Regions from separate parts of the Streptococcus intestinihominis genome, predicted to be linked through region 2. Evidence: predicted binding sites of a transcription regulator. Region 2 holds the regulator's gene; each other region holds the start of a gene.
The links. Region 2 encodes Rex, which represses fermentation and respiration genes when NADH is low (regulators of the CRP and FNR family bind a similar motif). Its sites were predicted from a motif close to TTGTGAANTANTTCACAA; they were not measured.

Region 1 (7,054 bases), on a different contig from region 2:
CGTAACAACTTGGCTGAATTGGTAATCAAAGAAGGACCAGCAGCTGAAGGTGATACTGTTGTGATCGACTTTGTAGGTTCTGTTGACGGTGTTGAGTTTGACGGAGGAAAAGGAGATAACTTCTCACTTGGCCTTGGTTCAGGTCAATTCATCCCAGGTTTCGAAGACCAATTGGTTGGACACTCAGCTGGTGAAACAGTTGATGTCATCGTAACTTTCCCAGAAAACTACCAAGCAACTGACCTTGCAGGTAAAGAAGCAAAATTCGTGACAACCATCCACGAAGTAAAAGCAAAAGAAGTACCAGCTCTTGACGATGAATTGGCAAAAGACATCGACGAAGAAGTTGAAACTCTTGCTGAATTGAAAGAAAAATACCGCAAAGAGTTGGCTGAAGCGAAAGAAGAAGCTTACAAAGATGCAGTTGAGTCAGCAGCAATTGACCTTGCAGTTGAAAACGCAGAAATCATTGACCTTCCAGAAGAAATGATCCACGAAGAAGTACACCGTGCTGTCAATGAATTCCTTGGAAACATGCAACGTCAAGGAATCTCTCCAGACATGTACTTCCAAATCACTGGTACAACTCAAGAAGATCTTCACAAACAATATGAAGCAGATGCAGCAGCACGTACTAAGACAAACCTTGTCGTAGAAGCAGTTGCTAAAGCAGAAGGCTTCGAAGCAACTGACGAAGAAGTAACTGCAGAAATCGAACAATTGGCAGCAGACTACAACATGCCAGTTGAACAAGTTCGTAGCTTGCTTTCACCAGAAATGTTGAAACACGATATTGCTGTGAAGAAAGCTGTTGAAGTGATCACAAGCACTGCAAAAGTAAAATAAAAAAGACGATCTTCCATCTTGATGGAAACAAGTCATAAGAAGAAAAGCTGAGACCATGTGTCCCGGCTTTTCTCTTCTTATTGGCACGGAATTTTCCTTTGACGAAAGGGGAAAATTATCGTACAATAGAGTGTAACGATAAATGATGTATTCTAGGGGTATCCTCTTTTTTAATGAAAAAGAGTGTTGCCTTGAGATAAAAATGAAGGAGATCTACCTTGGAATTAGAAGTATTTGCTGGACAAGAAAAAAGTGAACTTTCAATGATTGAAGTAGCCCGTGCGATCTTAGAGTCACGTGGCCGTGATCATGAAATGTATTTCAATGACCTGGTCAATGAAATTCAAAACTACCTCGAAAAATCAAACAGTGAAATTCGTGAAGCTCTTCCATTATTCTATACGGAATTGAATGTGGATGGAAGCTTTATCCCACTAGGAGACAACAAATGGGGACTTCGCTCATGGTATGCGATCGATGAGGTAGATGAAGAAATCATCGCTCTTGAAGAAACAGATGAAGACGAAGAGCCTAAGAAACGTAAGAAAAAACGTGTCAACGCCTTTATGGACGGAGACGAAGACGCGATCGATTACAATGCGGATGATCCAGAAGACGAAGATGTCTACGAAGCAGATCCAGCGCTTACTTACGATGATGAAAACCCAGAAGATGAGAAGGATGAAGTAGAAGCCTATGACGCTGAAATCAATGAAATCTCACCAGACGAGTTGGATGAAGAAGTTGAGTTAAGTGACGAAGAAGACGAAGAAGAGTCTTACGAAGACGAAGAATAATCCAAAAAACAAGGAATTCGTTCCTTGTTTTTTCTTTGCTTGAATGATGGTTCAAGGAGGAGTATAATAAGGGTGTAAGCCTGACGTAGTGCAGAAGGAGGAAGCGCATTTGGACTGGATACTTGATCAAAGTTTGGTGGACTTAGGGATTGAGATAGTTGTAATCGGAGTGGCCAAACAGGTGGATCCACATGCTCCCTTATCTGCAACTTTTCTAGCTAAAAAGAAGGAGAAGGAAGCCTGGGCCTTAAATTGTGATCTCAGCTCGGTGAAAGAGGAGGCAGTTGTACAAGGCTATATGGACTTGTTGAAGGAAGTGGGGCGTAGTGTCAAAAAGAACCCGCCAACTATTCTCGCTTTGATTAAGAATATCCAAAGTCGAGGTTTCCTACCGACGATCAATAGTGTGATTGATATCTATAATGTTGAATGTCTTCGTTCCTTTTTAGCCATTGGAGGGCATGATCTGGATAAAATCCAGGGACCCATTGAGTTTACGATTAGTCAAAGAGAGGATACCTTTTTGCCCATCTTATCAACAGAAAAGCATGTTAGTGAAACCGATCCGGTCTACCGAGATCAAGAGGGTATTATGGCCTGGCTAGATGTGAGAGATGGTGAGGGCTATAAGATGGAGGAGACTACCCGCAATGCCCTCTTTATCATCCAGGGGAATCGAGCGACCTCTGTAGAGATGCGATTGGAAGCACTAGATCGAATCAGGGAAGATTTGGCCTCTTGCATGCCCGATTTAGAATTTGAAAAATATCTGGTTACCCCCAGTGAGACAATTCCAATCCCTTAAAGAAGAACTCCTATATTAGGGATGAGTCCTCATCTGAACATAAGAGAGATGTGAAGTAGCCGACGCTCTTCTTGACTTGTGAAAATCTGCAACCTTTGAAAAAAGTTTGAAAAAAATCTTGACAAGAATGTAGAAGATTGATATACTAGTAAGGTACTCAATCGCGGGGATGGCGGAATTGGCAGACGCGCAGGACTAAGGATCCTGTGACCGCTTTAGGTCGTGAGGGTTCAAGTCCCTCTCTCCGCATCGGATAATCAAGACAGCTTCGGCTGTCTTTTTTTGTTTTTCAAAACTTTATGATAGAATAGGTGTGAGATGAGGTGTGAATATGAAGAAGAACTATCTGGTTTTGATCAATGGGGTCCTAGCGCTCGTAGGAAGTGCCATTAATTTTTTTGCTCCAGTCATGATTTTGGCCATGGGGCTCGCTGCACATGAAGATTTCGGAAGTGCCTTGATGGCTTTAATTAGCTGGAACTTCTTTGTCTGTATTCTAGCCATCGCTTCTAGGTGGCTCCTAAAAGATGAAAAGAGGATTCGTAAGTGGATTTCCAATCTTTTTCTGGTAGCGGGTCTCATTCTTTTACTTGCGAATCTCCTTATTTTGTCTTGGAGCTTTCCGTATCTTGAAAGTCCCTTGATGTGGCTATTTGGAAACATCTTTGGGAAAGTTCATGAATTTACTTATTTTTTCTATTCTCAATGGGTCGCAGGAGGATTCCTAGTGATTTCCGGGATTGCATTTTTAGTTTCATTAAAAAATTTTAAAGCAGAGGATTAAAAAGAGGGAGCTTGGGCTCCCTTCTTTTGCGTTTCTATGGGCTGTAGAAGTCTTGGGAAAGTAAGCATTCCTCCTCATTTATCATAAGAAAGCGCTTAAAGCTACAAGAAAAGCTAGCATTTTCAATGAAAAAGTGATAAAATAAACAATGTAAGTGGTTTAACCACAAAAAATAAGAGGAGGCCTACAACTAATGGCAATCGTTTCAGCAGAAAAATTTGTCCAAGCAGCTCGTGACAATGGTTACGCAGTTGGTGGATTTAACACAAACAACCTTGAGTGGACTCAAGCTATCTTGCGTGCAGCAGAAGCTAAAAAAGCTCCAGTTTTGATTCAAACTTCTATGGGTGCTGCTAAATACATGGGTGGTTACAAAGTAGCTCGCAACATGATCGCTAACCTTGTTGAAGCAATGGGTATCACTGTACCAGTTGCAATCCACCTTGACCATGGTCATTACGAAGATGCTCTTGAGTGTATCGAAGTTGGTTACACTTCAATCATGTTCGACGGATCACACCTTCCAGTTGAAGAAAACCTTAAATTGGCGAAAGAAGTTGTAGAAAAAGCTCACGCTAAAGGTATCTCAGTTGAAGCTGAAGTTGGTACAATCGGTGGTGAAGAAGACGGTATCGTTGGTAAAGGTGAATTGGCACCAATCGAAGATGCTAAAGCAATGGTTGCTACAGGAATCGACTTCTTGGCAGCAGGTATTGGTAACATCCACGGTCCATACCCAGCAAACTGGGAAGGTCTTGACCTTGACCACTTGAAGAAATTGACAGAAGCTCTTCCAGGATTCCCAATCGTATTGCACGGTGGTTCAGGTATCCCTGATGAGCAAATCCAAGCAGCTATCAAACTTGGTGTTGCGAAAGTTAACGTTAACACTGAGTGCCAAATCGCATTCGCTAACGCAACTCGTCAATTCGTACGTGAATACGATGCAAACGAAGCAGAATACGACAAGAAGAAACTCTTCGACCCACGTAAATTCTTGAAACCAGGATTCGAAGCAATCACAGCTTCAGTTGAAGAACGTATCGACGTATTTGGTAGCGAAAACAAAGCTTAATCTTGCTTGAAACGTTATTAACCAGAGGTTTATCCGTAAGGATAAGCCTTTTTGATTTCTCTTTTTCTAAAAAATGTTTGTTTCAAACAAATAATGATTGCGATTCTGACAATTTAAGGTTATAATAAACAAAAACGAAGCAAGTAGGTAGGAAATGAAAAAACAGGAAAGACTGAATGAGATTATCAATCTGGTCAATAAGGCTGGAACCGTTTATGTTCAAGACATCATGGAAAGTATGCAGGTGTCGGATATGACGGTCCGTCGGGATTTGATTGAATTGGAAAAGCAAGGTCTCCTTATTCGGGTTCGAAATGGAGCCAAAAGTAACCAATTCCTCCCTTCACGGGAACTGCCCCATGAAGAGAAGTTGCTAAAGAATATTCTGGCTAAGCGTGAAGTAGCAAAGAAAGCTAGCGAGCTGATAAAAGAAGGCGAGAGTATTTTCCTTGGGCCGGGGACCTCTGTTGAGGTTCTTTCCGAAGCCATTAATAATAAGGAACTGCGCGTGGTGACAAATTGTCTACCGATTTTCCAAGAGTTGTTAAAGAAGAAAAGTGATACCTTTAAGGTAATCCTCTTAGGAGGGGAGCTTCGAGAAACCAGTCAAGCTTTTGTCGGCGAGATAACGAACACTCTCATGGAAAGAATGTACTTCCACAAGATGTTTTTTAGTGGGAATGGTATTGTGGATGGACGCGTTCTGACCTCTTCTTTTGAAGAAGCCTATACGCAAAAGTTAGCCTTAGAACGTTCTTCTGAAGCTTACCTACTGATTGACTCCTCCAAGATTGGCAAGGAAGACTTTACCTCTATCTGTTCCTTGAAAAAAGTAACTGCGGTGATAACGGACGATGCATCTGAGAAAGCACATGAAGAATTAGAGGAATATACACGTGTGATTGTATAAATAATAAACTGAAAAAGAGAGAATGATTCTCTCTTTTTTGTTTATTACAAACAATTTAGGGCTAAAAAATAATAAAAAATAAAGAAAAATGAAAAAAGCAAACAAAAAACAGTTGACAACAAACAAAATTAGCGCTATACTGTGTTTGTGAATAACAAAACGAAGTCGAATGAAGAAAGAGGAGAACTTTCTTTGTTGACGGAAATGCAAAAAGGAGAAGCATATGGCAATTGTAGTTGGTGCGGATGCAGCAGGTATCCGCTTAAAAGAAGTAGTCAAAGAATATTTGGAAGCAGAAGGTTTCCAAGTCGTGGACGTGACAGAAGAAGGGCAAGACTTTGTCGATGTGACCTTAGCTGTTGCAAAAGAAGTGAAACAAGCAGAAGATAATCTGGGTATTGTTATTGACGCTTACGGAGCTGGTCCATTTATGGTCGCAACTAAAATTAAAGGAATGGTTGCCGCAGAAGTTTCAGATGAACGCTCTGCCTACATGACCCGTGGCCACAACAATTCTCGTATGATCACTATGGGTGCTCAAATCGTAGGTGACCAATTGGCGAAGAATATTGCCAAAGGTTTTGTGAATGGTAAGTATGACGGTGGTCGCCACCAAATCCGTGTCGATATGCTCAACAAGATGTGCTAAGGAGGAGCGAAAAATGAAAATTGCAATTGGATGTGACCATATTGTTACAACTGAAAAAATGGCTGTTTCTGAATTTTTGAAATCAAAAGGTTATGAAGTCCTTGACTTCGGAACCTATGACCACGCGCGTACCCATTACCCAATTTTTGGGAAAAAAGTCGGAGAAGCAGTCGCTAGTGGTCAAGCTGATCTTGGAGTATGTATCTGTGGTACTGGTGTTGGAATTAACAATGCTGTTAACAAGGTTCCTGGAATTCGTTCAGCCTTGGTTCGCGATATGACAACGGCTCTTTATGCGAAAGAAGAGTTGAATGCCAATGTGATTGGTTTTGGTGGGAAAGTAACTGGTGAGTTGCTCATGTGTGATATCATTGAAGCCTTCATCCATGCGGAATACAAACCAAGTGAAGAAAACAAGAAATTGATTGCCAAGATTCAACATTTGGAAACCCATAATGATCACCAAGAGGATGCAGACTTCTTTACAGAATTCCTTGAAAAATGGGATCGTGGTGAATACCACGACTAAGAGGTGAGTCTATGATTTTAACGGTAACCATGAACCCTTCAATCGACATTTCCTATCCGTTAGAAACCTTACACTTGGATACGGTCAATCGAGTTGACAAGGTAAGCAAAACCGCAGGAGGGAAGGGTCTCAATGTCACACGGGTCCTTGCAGAGATTGGAGATCCTGTCTCGGCAACTGGTCTGATTGGTGGTTCAACAGGCCAATTTATCTTGGACCACCTGGATCAGGAAATCGGCAAAGAATTCTTTGAAATTCAAGGGGAGACCCGGAATTGTATTGCGATCCTTCACGAAGGACAACAAACTGAAATCCTGGAAAAAGGTCCGTCTGTTTCTGAAGAAGAAGGGCAAGCCTTTCTTGATCACTATGAAACCTTGCTTCCAGATGTAGCAGTCGTTGCTATCTCAGGTAGTTTACCAGCTAGCTTGCCACTTGATTATTATTCTCAATTGGTCGAGCGCGCTAAGAAGGCAGGAAAACCAGTCGTTCTGGACTGCTCAGGCGCTTCCCTAGAAAAAGCACTAGTAGCTCCCGTTCAACCAACAGTGATTAAACCCAATAATGAAGAGTTGTCTCAACTCTTAGGCTACGAAGTGACTACGGATTTAGATCAATTAAAAGAGGTCCTTCAATCTGACTTATTTAAAGGAATCGAA
Region 2 (7,054 bases):
ATTGACTCTCGTACTTATGAAAAGCCGAGAGCAACATACCATCCCCACCGATAGAGATCACGATATCCGGATGCTTCTCAGTTAAGATAAAATTATTCTTTTTTAATTTATAACGAAGTTGTTGAAAAACCTCTTCGCTCTGGCGTTTTCGATTCCGAATAATCGAAACCTTTTTACCTGTAGTCCTCATCTGTATCATCACTATTTCCGACGCCATCGTTTAATTTACGATGCATTGGATCAAAAAGAGCTTGCGCCTCCTGAATGGCATCACGAATGGCACCCATTTCCTCATCGAGTTGATAAGCCAAATTCGCGGTGACTTCAAGACGCTTCTTAATCTCGTCCGGAAAATCTCCTTTATATTTGTAATTTAATGAGTGTTCAATGGTGGCCCAGAAATTCATAGACAAAGTACGAATCTGAATCTCTGCCAAAATCGTTTCATAGCCATTAATGGTATCTACTGGATACTCTACCACTACATGATAGCTTCGATACCCACTTGATTTCTTGTGACGAATATAGTCTCTTTCTTGAACCACGCGCATATCCTGACGCTTCCGCAAGACTTCTAGGACTTCGTCTACGTCATCTACAAATTGAACCATGATCCTCAGACCAGCAATATCTTGCATATCTTGAGCCAGGTTCTCTTCAGATATACTTCTGCGTTCCATCTTTTCGAAAATACTCTCAATCGGCTTCACACGACCGGTCACAAACTCGATTGGGGAATGCTTTTGTTGTTTGCGATACTGCTTTCTTATCCCACGAAGTTTAATCTTCAACTCCCCAACTGCTTGGATATAGGGATCTAAAAAATTTTCCCAATCAATCGCCATTGAATCACCTTGTCATCTCAAAGTTTTTTGTATAAAATAAACACATCTATTATTATATCATAAAGAGCTTGCAAACGAAAGAAAAGGACGTAGCTATGAATCATTTAGAAATTGAATTTAAAACCTTACTAACCAAAGAAGAGTACCATTCTCTAGAAGACTTTTTCAAGGACCAACCTCCTATCCGACAAACCAATCACTATATTGACACGCCCGACCAAGCTATCCGGAATCATCGGATGGCCTTGCGAATTCGTACCTTAGCTGATCGGGCTGAGCTAACCCTTAAAGTACCGCAAGATGCGGGACATTTTGAATACAATCAAGCCCTTACTTTTGAACAAGTAGAAGCCTTTCTCTCCAAGAAGAAACTCCCTCAAGGTGAGATTGCCAGCTTTCTCACTGCTTTAGACATTCCTCTAACTTCCTTAGATGTCTGGGGAAGTCTAGAAACAGAGAGACGGGAGAAAAGAATCCCTAAAGGATTATTAGCTTTTGACCGTAGTCGCTATAACTCTATCGAGGACTATGAGTTGGAGATGGAGGTAGATGACGCCTCAGATGAAACTTATTTTCACGAATTTCTCAAGGAAAAACAAATTGAATACAAGCCAGCAAAAAGTAAAGTAGCAAGATTGGCTCAAAGTTTGCTAAAAAGCTGAAATTACTGAATTTTTTTGCTAAAATAAGACTAGACAAAAATATCTAAATGAGGATCAAACACATGTCAGAAAAAAACAATATGAAGCTCTTCGCACTCAACTCCAACCAAGAAATTGCACAAAAAATTTCGGAAGTTGCTGGCATCCCACTCGGAAAGCTTTCTTCACGTCAATTCTCAGATGGTGAAATCCAAATTAATATCGAAGAAAGTGTGCGTGGATATGATATTTACATCATCCAATCTACTAGCTTCCCAGTGAACAATCACTTAATGGAATTGTTAATCATGGTAGATGCTTGCCAACGAGCAAGTGCCCATACCGTAAACGTGGTCCTTCCATACTTTGGGTATGCTCGTCAAGACCGCACTGCTGCTCCTCGCGAACCAATTACAGCAAAATTAGTTGCCAACATGCTTGTCAAGGCAGGGGTAGACCGTGTTGTAACCCTCGATCTTCATGCGGTTCAAGTACAAGGCTTCTTCGATATCCCAGTAGACAACTTGTTCACGATTCCTCTATTTGCTGATCACTATATCAAACAAGGTTTAACCGGTTCAGATGTAGTGGTTGTCAGCCCTAAAAATTCTGGAGTGAAACGCGCACGCAATCTTGCAGAATATCTAGATGCCCCAATTGCTATCATCGACTACGCCCAAGACGATTCTAGCCGTGACGAGGGCTACATCATCGGGGATGTTAAAGGTAAAAAAGCAATCCTGATCGATGATATTCTAAATACAGGAAAAACCTTCTCTGAGGCTGCAAAAATTGTTCAACGCGACGGCGCCACTGAGATTTATGCCGTTTCTAGTCACGGACTTTTCGTTAAGGGAGCCGCAGACCTACTGGATCAAGCACCGATTAAAGAGATTTTGGTTACAGACTCTGTAGCAACCAAAGAACAAAAACCAAAAAATGTAAAATACATTACTGCAAGTGAATTGATTGGAGATGCTCTTGTTCGTATCCAAGAGCGAAAACCAGTTAGTCCACTCTTTGCATACCACAAGAAATAAGGTGATGGCGTGATTTATTTTGACAATGCGGCAACCACTCCCCTAAGCCCAGGAGTAATCAAGGTGATGACAGAAACGATGGAAACTAGTTTCGGAAATCCCTCTAGCCTCCACTCCCATGGTCGTCAAGCGAAAAAGATTCTTAGAGATGCTAGGGAAGGCGTTGCAACTTGTTTAAAGACCTCTAGTCAACAGATTATCTTCACTTCTGGCGGGACCGAAAGCAATAACACAGTTATAAAGGGCTACTGTCTCAAACATAGACAGCAAGGGAAGCATATTATTACCACGGCTATTGAGCACCATGCCGTTCTGGAACCAATTGAGTACTTGGTCCAAGAATATGGATTTGAAGTAACCATCATTCAACCGGTCGATCAAAAGATTCGACCTGAAGATATTCGAGCTGCACTTCGTCCCGATACAATTTTAGTATCTACCATGTATGCCAACAACGAAACGGGTGATCTCTTGCCTATCAAGGACATTTCAGACCTTTTAAAAGACCATCCTGCTGCTTTTCATGTCGATGCAGTTCAAGCCGTTGGTAAACTTGCTGTAGCCCCTGAAGAGCTAGGAGTTGATTTTCTAACCGCATCGGCCCATAAATTTCACGGACCTAAGGGAGTTGGTTTTCTCTATGCTAAAAAGCCTGACTTCTTCAATCTCTTACACGGAGGTGACCAAGAAGACAAGCGTCGAGCTAGTACAGAGAACTTGATTTCAATTGCAGGAATGGCTCAAGCCCTCAAAGAAGCAACTGATCAGTTAGACGCAAATTATCAGTATATTCAGCGCTTATCTGATCGTATCCTAACTGGCCTAGAAGATTTAGATTTCTATCTGAATAGCACAGACTCCAAACTTCCTCATGTCTTGAACATTGGCTTTCCTGGTATCAGCAATGATATCCTACTGCTACGTTTAGATATGGCGGGAATTTCAGTCTCAACTGGCTCTGCTTGTACTGCGGGGACTGTTCAGCCAAGTCATGTCCTTGCAGCTTATTACGGCGAAGATTCACCCCGCTTGAAGGAATCTATTCGCATTAGTTTATCCGAATTCAATACGACTGCTGAGGTCGATACTTTTATAACAACTATACACAAAATTTTAGGAGAATTACATGGCATTTGAAACATCTGTCTCATTACCAAACTGCGATTACACATACGCAATCCATCCAAATATTAAAAAATATACCCTACGCGACAATACCTTTGCACAAACAAAGGTCGGGAACTACGAATTAAATCGTTTGTTAGAAGCTATTCCAAATAGCGGAGATGGCTTTAAGTTAAAAATTATCATCAATAAGGATTTAACAGGATTTAAAATTAACATTACTGACAAGTCAGGCCTTCGTTTGGTAAATATTTTTAAAAACCCAGAAAACAAGATTATCCAACAAAAATTCTACTTCCTCATGGACAGTTTAGTTGAACGTGAAATCTTTGAAAGGATTGAAAACTAATGACCAATGGTCCTGTAGTCCTCACCTATTTGGATGCATACCAAAAAGAACGTCAGGTTAGCTACGATAACATCGATCACTGTCTATTAGCCTTCTCAGGCTGTGTGACCATTCCAGATTCCTATCAGGTTGTTTCTGTTACCTACAAGGAGCATACCTTACCTTTCACTGGAAAAATCGGTGACTTTTATCGCTATCTGATTCAGTTCGATCAGAGTTTAAGAAATTCCAATTAACAAAGAAAACACCATTTTGGTGTTTTTTTAGTAGAAGATAGTTGCTTTTTTCACAAACTTTTTATACAATAGATTTGAAAGGTTGTGATATTGTGAAACAAGATAAGACTAATCCAATTCCTCGTGCTACTGCCAAACGACTCTCCTTGTATTACCGCATTTTTAAACGCTTTAATGCAGAGAAAATCGAGCGAGCAAATTCAAAACAGATTGCTGAAGCCATCGGGATTGATTCCGCAACTGTTCGTCGAGACTTCTCCTACTTTGGAGAGCTTGGACGACGTGGTTTTGGTTATGATGTCAAAAAGTTAATGAACTTCTTTGCCGATCTCTTGAATGATAACTCCATCACCAATGTTGCTATCGTCGGGATTGGAAATATGGGGAGTGCCCTTCTTCACTATCGCTTCCATGAGCGAAACAAAATGAAAATTGTCATGGCATTTGATACGGATGATCATGAGTTAGTCGGCACTAAAAGTAAAGATGGTATACCGATTTACGGGATCTCCACACTAAAAGAAAAACTTGAGGGACAAGAGATTCAAACAGCCATTTTAACCGTTCCAAGTGTAAAATCTCAAGAAGTTGCAGATTTATTAGTTGAAGCTGGTATCAAGGGAATCCTTAGCTTTTCTCCCGTACACTTAACAGTTCCAAAAGATGTGGTAGTCCAATATGTCGACCTAACCAGTGAACTGCAAACCCTTCTCTACTTTATGCGTAAAAATTCATGATAAGCAAAGAGGCTGGGACAAAAGTCCTAGCCTCTCAATTGTCTTTGGATGATCGAGCAAGACGCAGTGGTTGAGTGGGCTCTACTACGCTGATTTCATCAGCTTTTACAGCCCTACTCAACTGTGCGGAGGTGGGATGACGAAATCGAATTCTAACGAATTACCGATTTCTGTCCCACTCTCTTTTTCTATACCAATAAATCTGTTTCTTCCCGATAGCTATAGTAATCATCAGTTGAGACAATCAGATGGTCCAGAAAAACAATTCCTAGACAATTGCAGGCTTCAATCATTTGTTGGGTGACGCCATCATCATTCTTGCTGGGATGAATGATCCCGGACGGGTGGTTGTGAACCAAGATTAAGGATGTCGCCATATGCTTGATGGCATAGTGCAAAATTTCTCTCGGTTCTGCAATGCTACGATTGACTGTTCCGATAAAGATCACTTGCTGATGGATAATTTGATTTTGGGTATTCAGATACAGGGCCAATAAATGTTCCTGTTTCTCATGGCCTATTTTTTGTTGCATCATTTTTGCCAGCTTCTGACTACTCATGATTTGTTCCGTTTCAATCACTTCAGAAGTCTGTATTCGTTTCCCTAGTTCAATAGCAGCTAACAGCTCAATGGCCTTAACTTTCCCAATTCCTGGAACTTCCTTTAACTCCTGAAAACTCATACTAGCCAGTTCTTTTAAACTCTTTAGTGAGCCCAGCAGGTCCTGAGCGATCTCGTAGACTGGTTTATTTTTGTTCCCCGTCCGTAATAAGATGGACAGCAATTCTTGATGACTGAGCTTATCAGGTCCTTCTGTTAGCAAACGTTCTCTAGGTAAGAGACCTGATTCTTGAAATACAATATGATACATAAAAAACCTCCTCAATTAATAATTCGCAATTGAGGAGGAAAAAGGACGATTCTGTATAAATTAAATTGGACAAACTACTTCTCTTAAGTTTTCAAGAATTCGAGTTTCTTCATTTGAGAAGTTAATTTTATAGCACTCTTGCACTTGTTCCAAAGACGCAAGAAATTGACGAATTTCGTATCGAATTAAGTGTTCTTGATCATCAGGAAGGTTTTCAATGGTTTCGAAGACCTGTTCAACTTCGTAGATACCCTTGGTAATGAGACCTGTTTTGGGGAAATCATTGACCAGTAAGCCATAGAAGTTTCTTAACAAAGTATAGATATCTTCTGTGCACATTTGGTTCCTCCAAGTTTCTTTCTATCACTCTTCTATTATAAAATAGAAAGCATGCAAAAATATGTCAGTCAGGTAACATTTTATGACTATCCTCTTACAAGTTGGCAGAAAATTAACAGAAAAAAAGGGGGCAGGGACCTCTTTTCAGATTGAAAACAAAGTAATTTAAAAAACTTTCCTTATGTGAGTACGGACGTCAGCGAACTTCGTAGAAGTTCCGTGACTAATTATTGAGTCTCTTCGCTCTTTAATTTCTTGGCTCAGGCTAAAACAGTTCCCCAAACTGTTTTACTCTCAATAATTCCGAGTGCCTGAATTAACAGTGTTTCAGGCACTTTTCTCACAGCGGAAAGTTTTGCTTCTTCTTAAATGAGTAAAAATAAAAGTCATTTTTTGAAAATCATCAAGCTGTTTTATGTAACATAACAATTTGTCTACATTAAAAAAAGAGGTCAAGGACCTCTCTTTTTAAGTTGATTATAATTGCATTTGATTATAAGATTTTGTGAAAGCTTCCAGTATATCATTTGGTGCTTTTGAGTAATCTACTGAAGTTTCCAAAGTACCTTTTACAATCGTACGATAAGTTGCTGCGGCATCCTCACAGGTCACCAAGGTGATTTCATTTACCCCTTCACGATCTGCAATGACATCGACCCGATCTGGTGTCACTGTCTCAACAGAATTGATGACATAGGTATACACCTTTTCCTTATCAGTGATATAGATTTTCATTCCAGCTTTGGCATGTTCTAATGGAGAAAAGAGCATTTCATTTGCCCCTGTCAAACCAAAGACATGGTGACTAGCCAAGGAGTAATTCCTTTCCCCCATAACCTGGTCCTCTTTCATGGTACCTGCCCCATAATA
Region 3 (7,054 bases), on a different contig from region 2:
CTTCAGAAGCTTCTTCAAACTTGCAACGTTTCGACGGGATTCGCTATGGTTTCCGTGCGGAAGATGCCAAGAACTTGGATGATATCTACGTGAACACTCGTAGTCAAGGCTTCGGAGATGAGGTCAAACGCCGTATCATGCTTGGTACCTTTAGTTTGTCATCTGGTTACTACGATGCCTACTACAAGAAAGCAGGCCAAGTCCGTACCCTCATTATCCAAGACTTCGAAAAAGTCTTTGCGGATTACGACCTTATCCTTGGTCCAACCGCTCCAAGCGTGGCCTTTGATTTGGATTCGCTCAACCATGATCCGGTTGCCATGTACTTGGCTGACCTCTTGACCATTCCAGTCAACTTGGCAGGTCTTCCAGGGATTTCGATTCCTGCAGGTTTTGCGCAAGGTCTTCCAGTTGGTTTGCAGTTGATTGGTCCCAAGTATTCTGAAGAAACCATCTACCAAGCTGCAGCGGCTTTTGAAGCTACGACGGATTACCACAAGCAACAACCCCTTATTTTCGGAGGTGACAATTAATGAACTTTGAAACAGTCATCGGACTTGAAGTCCACGTTGAATTGAATACAAACTCAAAAATTTTCTCACCAACCTCTGCTCACTTTGGGAACGAGCAAAATGCTAACACTAATGTGATTGACTGGTCTTTCCCAGGTGTGCTTCCTGTCTTGAACAAGGGTGTTGTGGACGCTGGGATCAAGGCTGCTTTGGCGCTGAATATGGATATCCACCAGCACATGCACTTTGACCGTAAGAACTATTTTTACCCTGATAATCCAAAGGCTTACCAAATTTCGCAATTTGACGAGCCAATCGGATATAACGGTTGGATTGAAGTGCAATTGGAAGACGGCTCAACTAAGAAAATCGGGATTGAACGGGCTCACTTGGAAGAAGATGCCGGTAAGAACACCCACGGAACAGACGGTTTCTCTTATGTAGACCTCAACCGTCAAGGGGTCCCATTGATCGAAATCGTATCTGAAGCAGATATGCGTTCTCCAGAAGAAGCCTACGCTTATTTGACAGCTTTGAAAGAAGTCATCCAGTACACTGGCATTTCAGACGTCAAGATGGAAGAAGGGTCTATGCGGGTGGATGCTAACATTTCCCTTCGCCCATACGGTCAAGAGGAATTTGGTACCAAGACGGAGTTGAAAAACTTGAACTCATTCTCCAACGTCCGTAAAGGTCTTGAATACGAAGTTGAGCGTCAAGCGAAAATCTTGCGTTCAGGTGGTGTCATTCGTCAAGAAACACGCCGTTATGATGAAGCTAATAAGAGCACCATTCTTATGCGGGTCAAAGAAGGAGCTGCGGATTACCGTTACTTCCCAGAACCAGACCTTCCCTTGTTTGAAATCTCAGATGAGTGGATCGAAGAAATGCGTACGGAGTTGCCAGAGTTTCCAAAAGACCGTCGTGCTCGCTATGTGGCAGAGCTTGGTTTATCTGACTATGATGCCAACCAATTGACAGCGACCAAAGTTACTTCTGACTTCTTTGAAGCAGCTGTAGCCCTTGGTGGTGATGCCAAACAAGTGTCTAACTGGCTCCAAGGTGAAGTCGCACAATTCTTGAACGCAGAAGGCAAGACGCTGGAAGAAATTCAATTGACACCAGAAAACTTGGTCGAAATGATTGCCATCATCGAAGATGGAACCATTTCATCTAAGATTGCCAAGAAAGTCTTCGTTCATTTGGCGAAAAACGGTGGTGGCGCGCGTGAATACGTCGAAAAAGCCGGCTTGGTACAGATTTCAGATCCTGAAGTCTTGATCCCGATCATCCACCAAGTCTTTGCAGACAATGAAGCAGCCGTAGCCGACTTCAAGTCAGGTAAACGGAACGCGGACAAGGCCTTCACCGGCTTCCTCATGAAAGCAACCAAAGGCCAAGCCAACCCACAAGTAGCCCTCAAGTTACTTGCCCAAGAATTGGCGAAGTTGAAAGATAGTGAATAATAGGAACAGGCACCTTTTAGTGTCTGTCAGATTCATGACAAAGATATCTTAGAAACTTTCCTTAGGTGAGTACGGACGTCAGCGAACTTCGAAGAAGTTCCATGACTAATTATTGAGCCTAGGGTCTCAATAATTCCGAGTGCTAGAAACAATTGTGTTTCTAGCACTTTTCTCTCAGCGGAAAGTTTCAGTATATGTTTACATTCTAACAGGCACCTTTTAGTGTCTGTTTTTGCTTTTTCAGAGGTGATAAAAAATGGAATTTAATTGACAAAGTCTTCTGAATTTAATAAAATAAAAAACAGACCGACAGTCTGTTTTTGAGGAGGGGGAGTTACTTGAAACAAGAAATAAAATCAAAAAGAAGTAAAGATCAAATTATTCAAGCAGCCTTGTCCTTGTTTTCAAATAAAGGCTATAAAGAAACAACGATGGCTGATTTAGTAGCGGCGACAGGATTGTCAAAAGGGGCTGTTTACCATCACTTCAAAAGTAAAGAAGAGATTCTACAACTCTTAATGGAGCAAGAAACGAACTACCTATCAATTTTTCTAGAAGAATTGTCAAAAAACGAAGGAGTTTCATCAACAGATCGTCTATTACAATTAGTTGGTTATTTAATAGGCAATGAGAATATGAAACAGCTTATTGGTATAGACTGGGCACAAAAGATACCGTTCGGTTTGTTGTTTTCTTTAAAAAATACGGTAAATATTCTTTCCAAATATGTAGGAATAATCATTCATCAAGGAAATGAGAAGGGCGAATTTTCTTGTAAATATCCTTTAGAGACAGCTACAACACTATCTCTATTAATTGATGTGTGGCTTGATCCAACTATATCAGGTGAAGAAATGATTTCCTTCTCTCAAAAATTAGACTATATTGCAATCTATTTAAATTGTAGTGGTGTTCCCATTTTATCTGAAAAAAGGTGTAAAGAGATAAAAAATTTACTTCATAAAGGAGATAAAAGATGAATCGTATTTTAAGAGTTTTATTTATCCTAGTCATTATCGCCATGTCTGGAGCGATTATCTTCCAGTTATTCTTTCCATCCTATATGGGAAGTCATTCGGGATACGGTATTTCTGTCGGTTGGCAGAGGGAGATTGGGATTTGGAATGTGGCGGTCCTTGTGATTCTCATTGCTGTTAATTTCAAATATGATTGGTTTTATCTTCGTACGGTTTTATTGGCCTTGATTGTTGGTGGCATCGGAATTGGGACCAATCATTTATTTGCTTATCTCAACTATCATTTGCCAGTAAATGCTATTGGAGCTTTTGAAAATTATCTTCTTGTTCTGGGCTGGATTGTCGGTTGGAAACTAGAGTCATCTCGGGCCGATAATTAAGATATTAACCGTCTGTTTCTTCTTGACTAAGTTTGTGAAAGGGTTTACAATATGGTTGTCGGGTTTCCTGAAAGGGAATTACAATTCATGGAAAAATAGGAGAATCATATGGAAACAATGAAAGCTGCCCGCTGGCATGGTAAGAAGGACGTTCGTATCGAAGAAGTAGAAGTCCCTAAAGTACAACCTCATCAAGTAAAGGTTGCGGTCAAATTCACAGGAATCTGTGGGACAGACTTGCATGAATACTTGGATGGACCAATCTTCATTCCAACAGAAGAGCATGTTTATTCTGGTCAAAAAGCACCCGTTACCCTCGGTCACGAGTTTGCTGGAGAAATTGTTGAGGTTGGAAGCGATGTGACTCGTGTTAAAGTCGGGGATCGTGTGACGATTGAACCAATTTTGGCAGAACACAACTTAATTGGTGACTACAACCTTGATCCAAACTTGAACTTCGTCGGTCTTGCGGCAGATGGTGGGTTTGCTAAATACTGTGTCCTAGATGGAGATTTAGTCCATGTGATTCCAGATAGCTTGAGCTATGAGCAAGCCGCGCTTACAGAGCCTGCTGCTGTAGCCGTTTATGCAGTTCGTCAATCTGCTTTGAAAACAGGCGATACAGCTGTTATCTTTGGTTTAGGCCCAATTGGTCTTTTGATCGTGGAAGCCCTTCGTGCAGCAGGAGCATCAAAAATCTATGCGGTTGAATTGTCCCCTGAACGTCAAGCAAAAGCAGAAGAGCTAGGTGCCATTGTGGTTCGTCCAGAAGAAGGTGAATCAATCGTTGAAGCCATTCATCGCTTGACGGATGGTGGAGCGGATGTGTCTTATGAAGTAACAGGGGTTCCTGTTGTTCTTGGACAAGCTCTTGCAGCAGTTCATAAGGCTGGTGAGTGTATGGTTGTTTCTATTTGGGAACGCGAAGCCAGCATCAATCCTAATGAATTCGCCATTCAAGAAAAGACTCTTAAAGGGATTATCGCTTATCGCCACATCTTCCCTAAAGTATTGGAATTGATGGAACAAGGCTATTTCTCTGCTGAAAAATTGGTTACCAAGAAAATCAAATTGGAAAATATTGTTCAAGATGGCTTTATCGAATTAACGCAAGATAAATCGCAAATCAAGATTTTGGTTGAGCCATAAATTAGTATATTTTATGAATAAAACCAGTCCATTTGGGCTGGTTTTTTTTACTGGGGAGGACAATATAAAAAGATAGTATAAATTGAGAAAACGCTTGCATAAATAATTCTTACATGCTATACTGGTTGAACACTAATCATTTTAAGGAGACAGATATGAAACAGAAACCTTCTGTGTCAGGCGATAAACAAGTCGTCTATGCGATTCGTCGATTGAAAAATGGCGTTGGTTCGGTGGCGATTGCGACGAGCTTGGCTTTATTAACAGCCTTTGCTGGTCCGGTCAGTGCGGATGAGGTGGTCAATCCCCCCGCAGCAGCTTCAGAAGTGGTGACAGCCCCGTCAAATGAAGCAAGCACTTCTTCATCGGATGTGAAACCAGCTACGAACACTGAGACAAGTGAAACCCCAAAAGTGGCGGAAGAAAGTGTCACTGCGCCTGAAAATGTAAGCGCCCTCACTGAAGGAGTGGCTTCTCCTCAGTCTGTGAAGGCAGAGGAGCCGATAGCTGATCAGACTATCCGGATTCACGTGAAAAAGCTACCAGAAGAAAACAAGGAAACTCAGGGGCTCTGGACCTGGGATGATGTTGAAAAGCCGTCTGAAAACTGGCCAACAGGTGCCCAATCCTTTAAGGACGCAAAGACAGATGACTACGGCTATTATCTAGATGTCAAGCTTAAAAATGATCAGGCTAAGAAGATTAGCTTCCTCATCAACAATGTTAAAGGGGACAATATCACAGGGGACAAGTCCATTGAATTGCTCTCTCCAAAAATGAATGAAGCTTGGTTGGATGACAAATTTAAAGTCTATTCTTATCAGCCTCAAGCAGAGGGAACGGTCAGAGTCAATTACTATCGGACAGATGGAAATTATGATAAAAAATCTCTCTGGTATTGGGGAGATGTAGAGAATCCGAGCAGTGCTACTTGGCCGGATGGGACAGATTTTGTAGCGACAGGGAAATACGGTCGTTACATCGATATCCCCTTAAAGGAAGCTGCAAAAGAATTTGGTTTCTTATTATTGGACGAGAGCAAGTCTGGAGACGATGTGAAAATTCGACAAGAAGATTATAAATTTGCTGACTTGAAGAACCATAGCCAGATTTTCTTACGGGACGATGATCCGACTGTTTACACCAATCCATACTATGTCAACGATATCCGTATGACAGGTGCCCAGCATGTCGGTAAGGAAAAGATTGAAGCCAGCTTTTCGACCTTGGCGGGAGCACAGAAAGAAGAATTGCTCAAGCGGACCAAGATCACAGATGCTCAAGGAAATTCTGTCACCATTAAGGACCTGCTTTTAGATGAAGCAGGAAAGAAAGTAACCTATACAGGAGATTTCTCTCAGGTTGATCAATCCTATACGGTTCAATACGACAATGATCGCTTCACCACCAAAATGAACTGGCGCCTCAAGGATGAAGCCTATAGCTACGATGGAACGCTCGGAGCTCATCTTCATGAAGGAGGGAAGAAGGTTGATCTCACCCTCTGGTCACCAAGTGCGGACAAGGTATCCGTTGTCATCTATGATAAGAACGATTCTGAAAAACTAGTTGGCCGTGTGGCTCTAGAAAAAGGGGAGCGAGGAACTTGGAAGCAGACTCTTTCTGCTGATTCAGGACTGGCTATCCAAGATTATACGGGCTATTTCTACCAGTATGAAATTGAACGCCAAGGGAAGACCTTTACCGTTCTTGATCCGTATGCCAAATCGTTGGCAGCTTGGAACAGTGAATTGTCCAAGACAAATGCGGTTCATAAGGTAGCAAAAGCAGCCTTTGTAGATCCAAGTAAATTAGGTCCGAGCGACTTAACCTATGCATCCATTCCAAACTTTAAGAAGCGGGAAGATGCTATTATCTATGAAGCTCATGTCCGGGACTTCACTTCTGATCCGGCTTTGGCATCAGAGCTTAAGAGCCAATTTGGGACCTTTGCTTCTTTTGTTGAAAAATTAGATTACCTCAAAGACCTTGGTGTAACGCACGTTCAACTCTTGCCAGTTCTGTCTTATTACCACGTTAATGAATTGAAAAACAGTGAGCGCTTGTTAGAGTATGCCTCAAGCAATAGCAACTACAACTGGGGCTATGATCCACAGAACTACTTCGCCTTGTCAGGAATGTACTCGACCGATCCAAGCAATCCTCAAAAACGAATTGAAGAATTCAAGAATTTGGTCAATGAAATTCACAAGCGTGGAATGGGAGTCGTGCTTGACGTTGTCTATAACCATACAGCTAATGTGGACATCTTTGAAGATATCGAGCCAAATTACTACCATTTCATGGATGCTGATGGTACGCCTCGGACAAGCTTTGGTGGTGGACGCTTGGGAACAACCCACTACATGTCCAAACGAGTCTTGGTCGATTCAATTAAGTATTTAGTAGATACTTATAAGGTGGACGGTTTCCGATTTGACATGATGGGTGACCATGATGCGGCCTCTATCGAAGAAGCCTACAAGGCGGCTCGGGCTCTGAATCCAAATCTCATCATGTTGGGAGAAGGCTGGGTGACCTATGCAGGTGATGAAAATAGTCCTGTACAA

Region 1: a site for Rex is predicted at 3,364-3,381, ahead of ACLOR3_RS08460 (class II fructose-bisphosphate aldolase). Genes of this name have one in related genera too.
Region 3: a site for Rex is predicted at 3,368-3,385, ahead of ACLOR3_RS00755 (2,3-butanediol dehydrogenase). Genes of this name have one in related genera too.

The regions. Positions count from the first base shown of each region.
Region 1 is NZ_JBKQBL010000005.1:51,396-58,449, reverse strand. Features, by position in the region: gene tig (trigger factor) at 1-846, shown strand, start outside; gene rpoE (DNA-directed RNA polymerase subunit delta) at 1,065-1,643, shown strand; gene ACLOR3_RS08475 (B3/B4 domain-containing protein) at 1,753-2,448, shown strand; tRNA gene ACLOR3_RS08470 (tRNA-Leu) at 2,612-2,697, shown strand; gene ACLOR3_RS08465 (hypothetical protein) at 2,780-3,232, shown strand; gene ACLOR3_RS08460 (class II fructose-bisphosphate aldolase) at 3,426-4,307, shown strand; gene ACLOR3_RS08455 (DeoR/GlpR family DNA-binding transcription regulator) at 4,462-5,217, shown strand; gene lacA (galactose-6-phosphate isomerase subunit LacA) at 5,441-5,866, shown strand; gene lacB (galactose-6-phosphate isomerase subunit LacB) at 5,880-6,395, shown strand; gene ACLOR3_RS08440 (tagatose-6-phosphate kinase) at 6,407-7,054, shown strand, end outside.
Region 2 is NZ_JBKQBL010000002.1:196,012-203,065, forward strand. Features, by position in the region: gene ACLOR3_RS04270 (NAD kinase) at 1-190, opposite strand, end outside; gene yjbM (GTP diphosphokinase) at 174-845, opposite strand; gene ACLOR3_RS04280 (CYTH domain-containing protein) at 941-1,507, shown strand; gene ACLOR3_RS04285 (ribose-phosphate diphosphokinase) at 1,570-2,526, shown strand; gene ACLOR3_RS04290 (cysteine desulfurase family protein) at 2,536-3,663, shown strand; gene ACLOR3_RS04295 (DUF1831 domain-containing protein) at 3,653-4,000, shown strand; gene ACLOR3_RS04300 (DUF4649 family protein) at 4,000-4,236, shown strand; gene ACLOR3_RS04305 (redox-sensing transcriptional repressor Rex) at 4,329-4,973, shown strand; gene radC (RadC family protein) at 5,162-5,845, opposite strand; gene ACLOR3_RS04315 (porphobilinogen deaminase) at 5,906-6,184, opposite strand; gene ACLOR3_RS04320 (class A sortase) at 6,662-7,054, opposite strand, start outside.
Region 3 is NZ_JBKQBL010000001.1:133,805-140,858, reverse strand. Features, by position in the region: gene gatA (Asp-tRNA(Asn)/Glu-tRNA(Gln) amidotransferase subunit GatA) at 1-533, shown strand, start outside; gene gatB (Asp-tRNA(Asn)/Glu-tRNA(Gln) amidotransferase subunit GatB) at 533-1,978, shown strand; gene ACLOR3_RS00765 (TetR/AcrR family transcriptional regulator) at 2,317-2,958, shown strand; gene ACLOR3_RS00760 (hypothetical protein) at 2,955-3,335, shown strand; gene ACLOR3_RS00755 (2,3-butanediol dehydrogenase) at 3,444-4,484, shown strand; partial or broken gene ACLOR3_RS00750 (pullulanase) at 4,640-7,054, shown strand, end outside.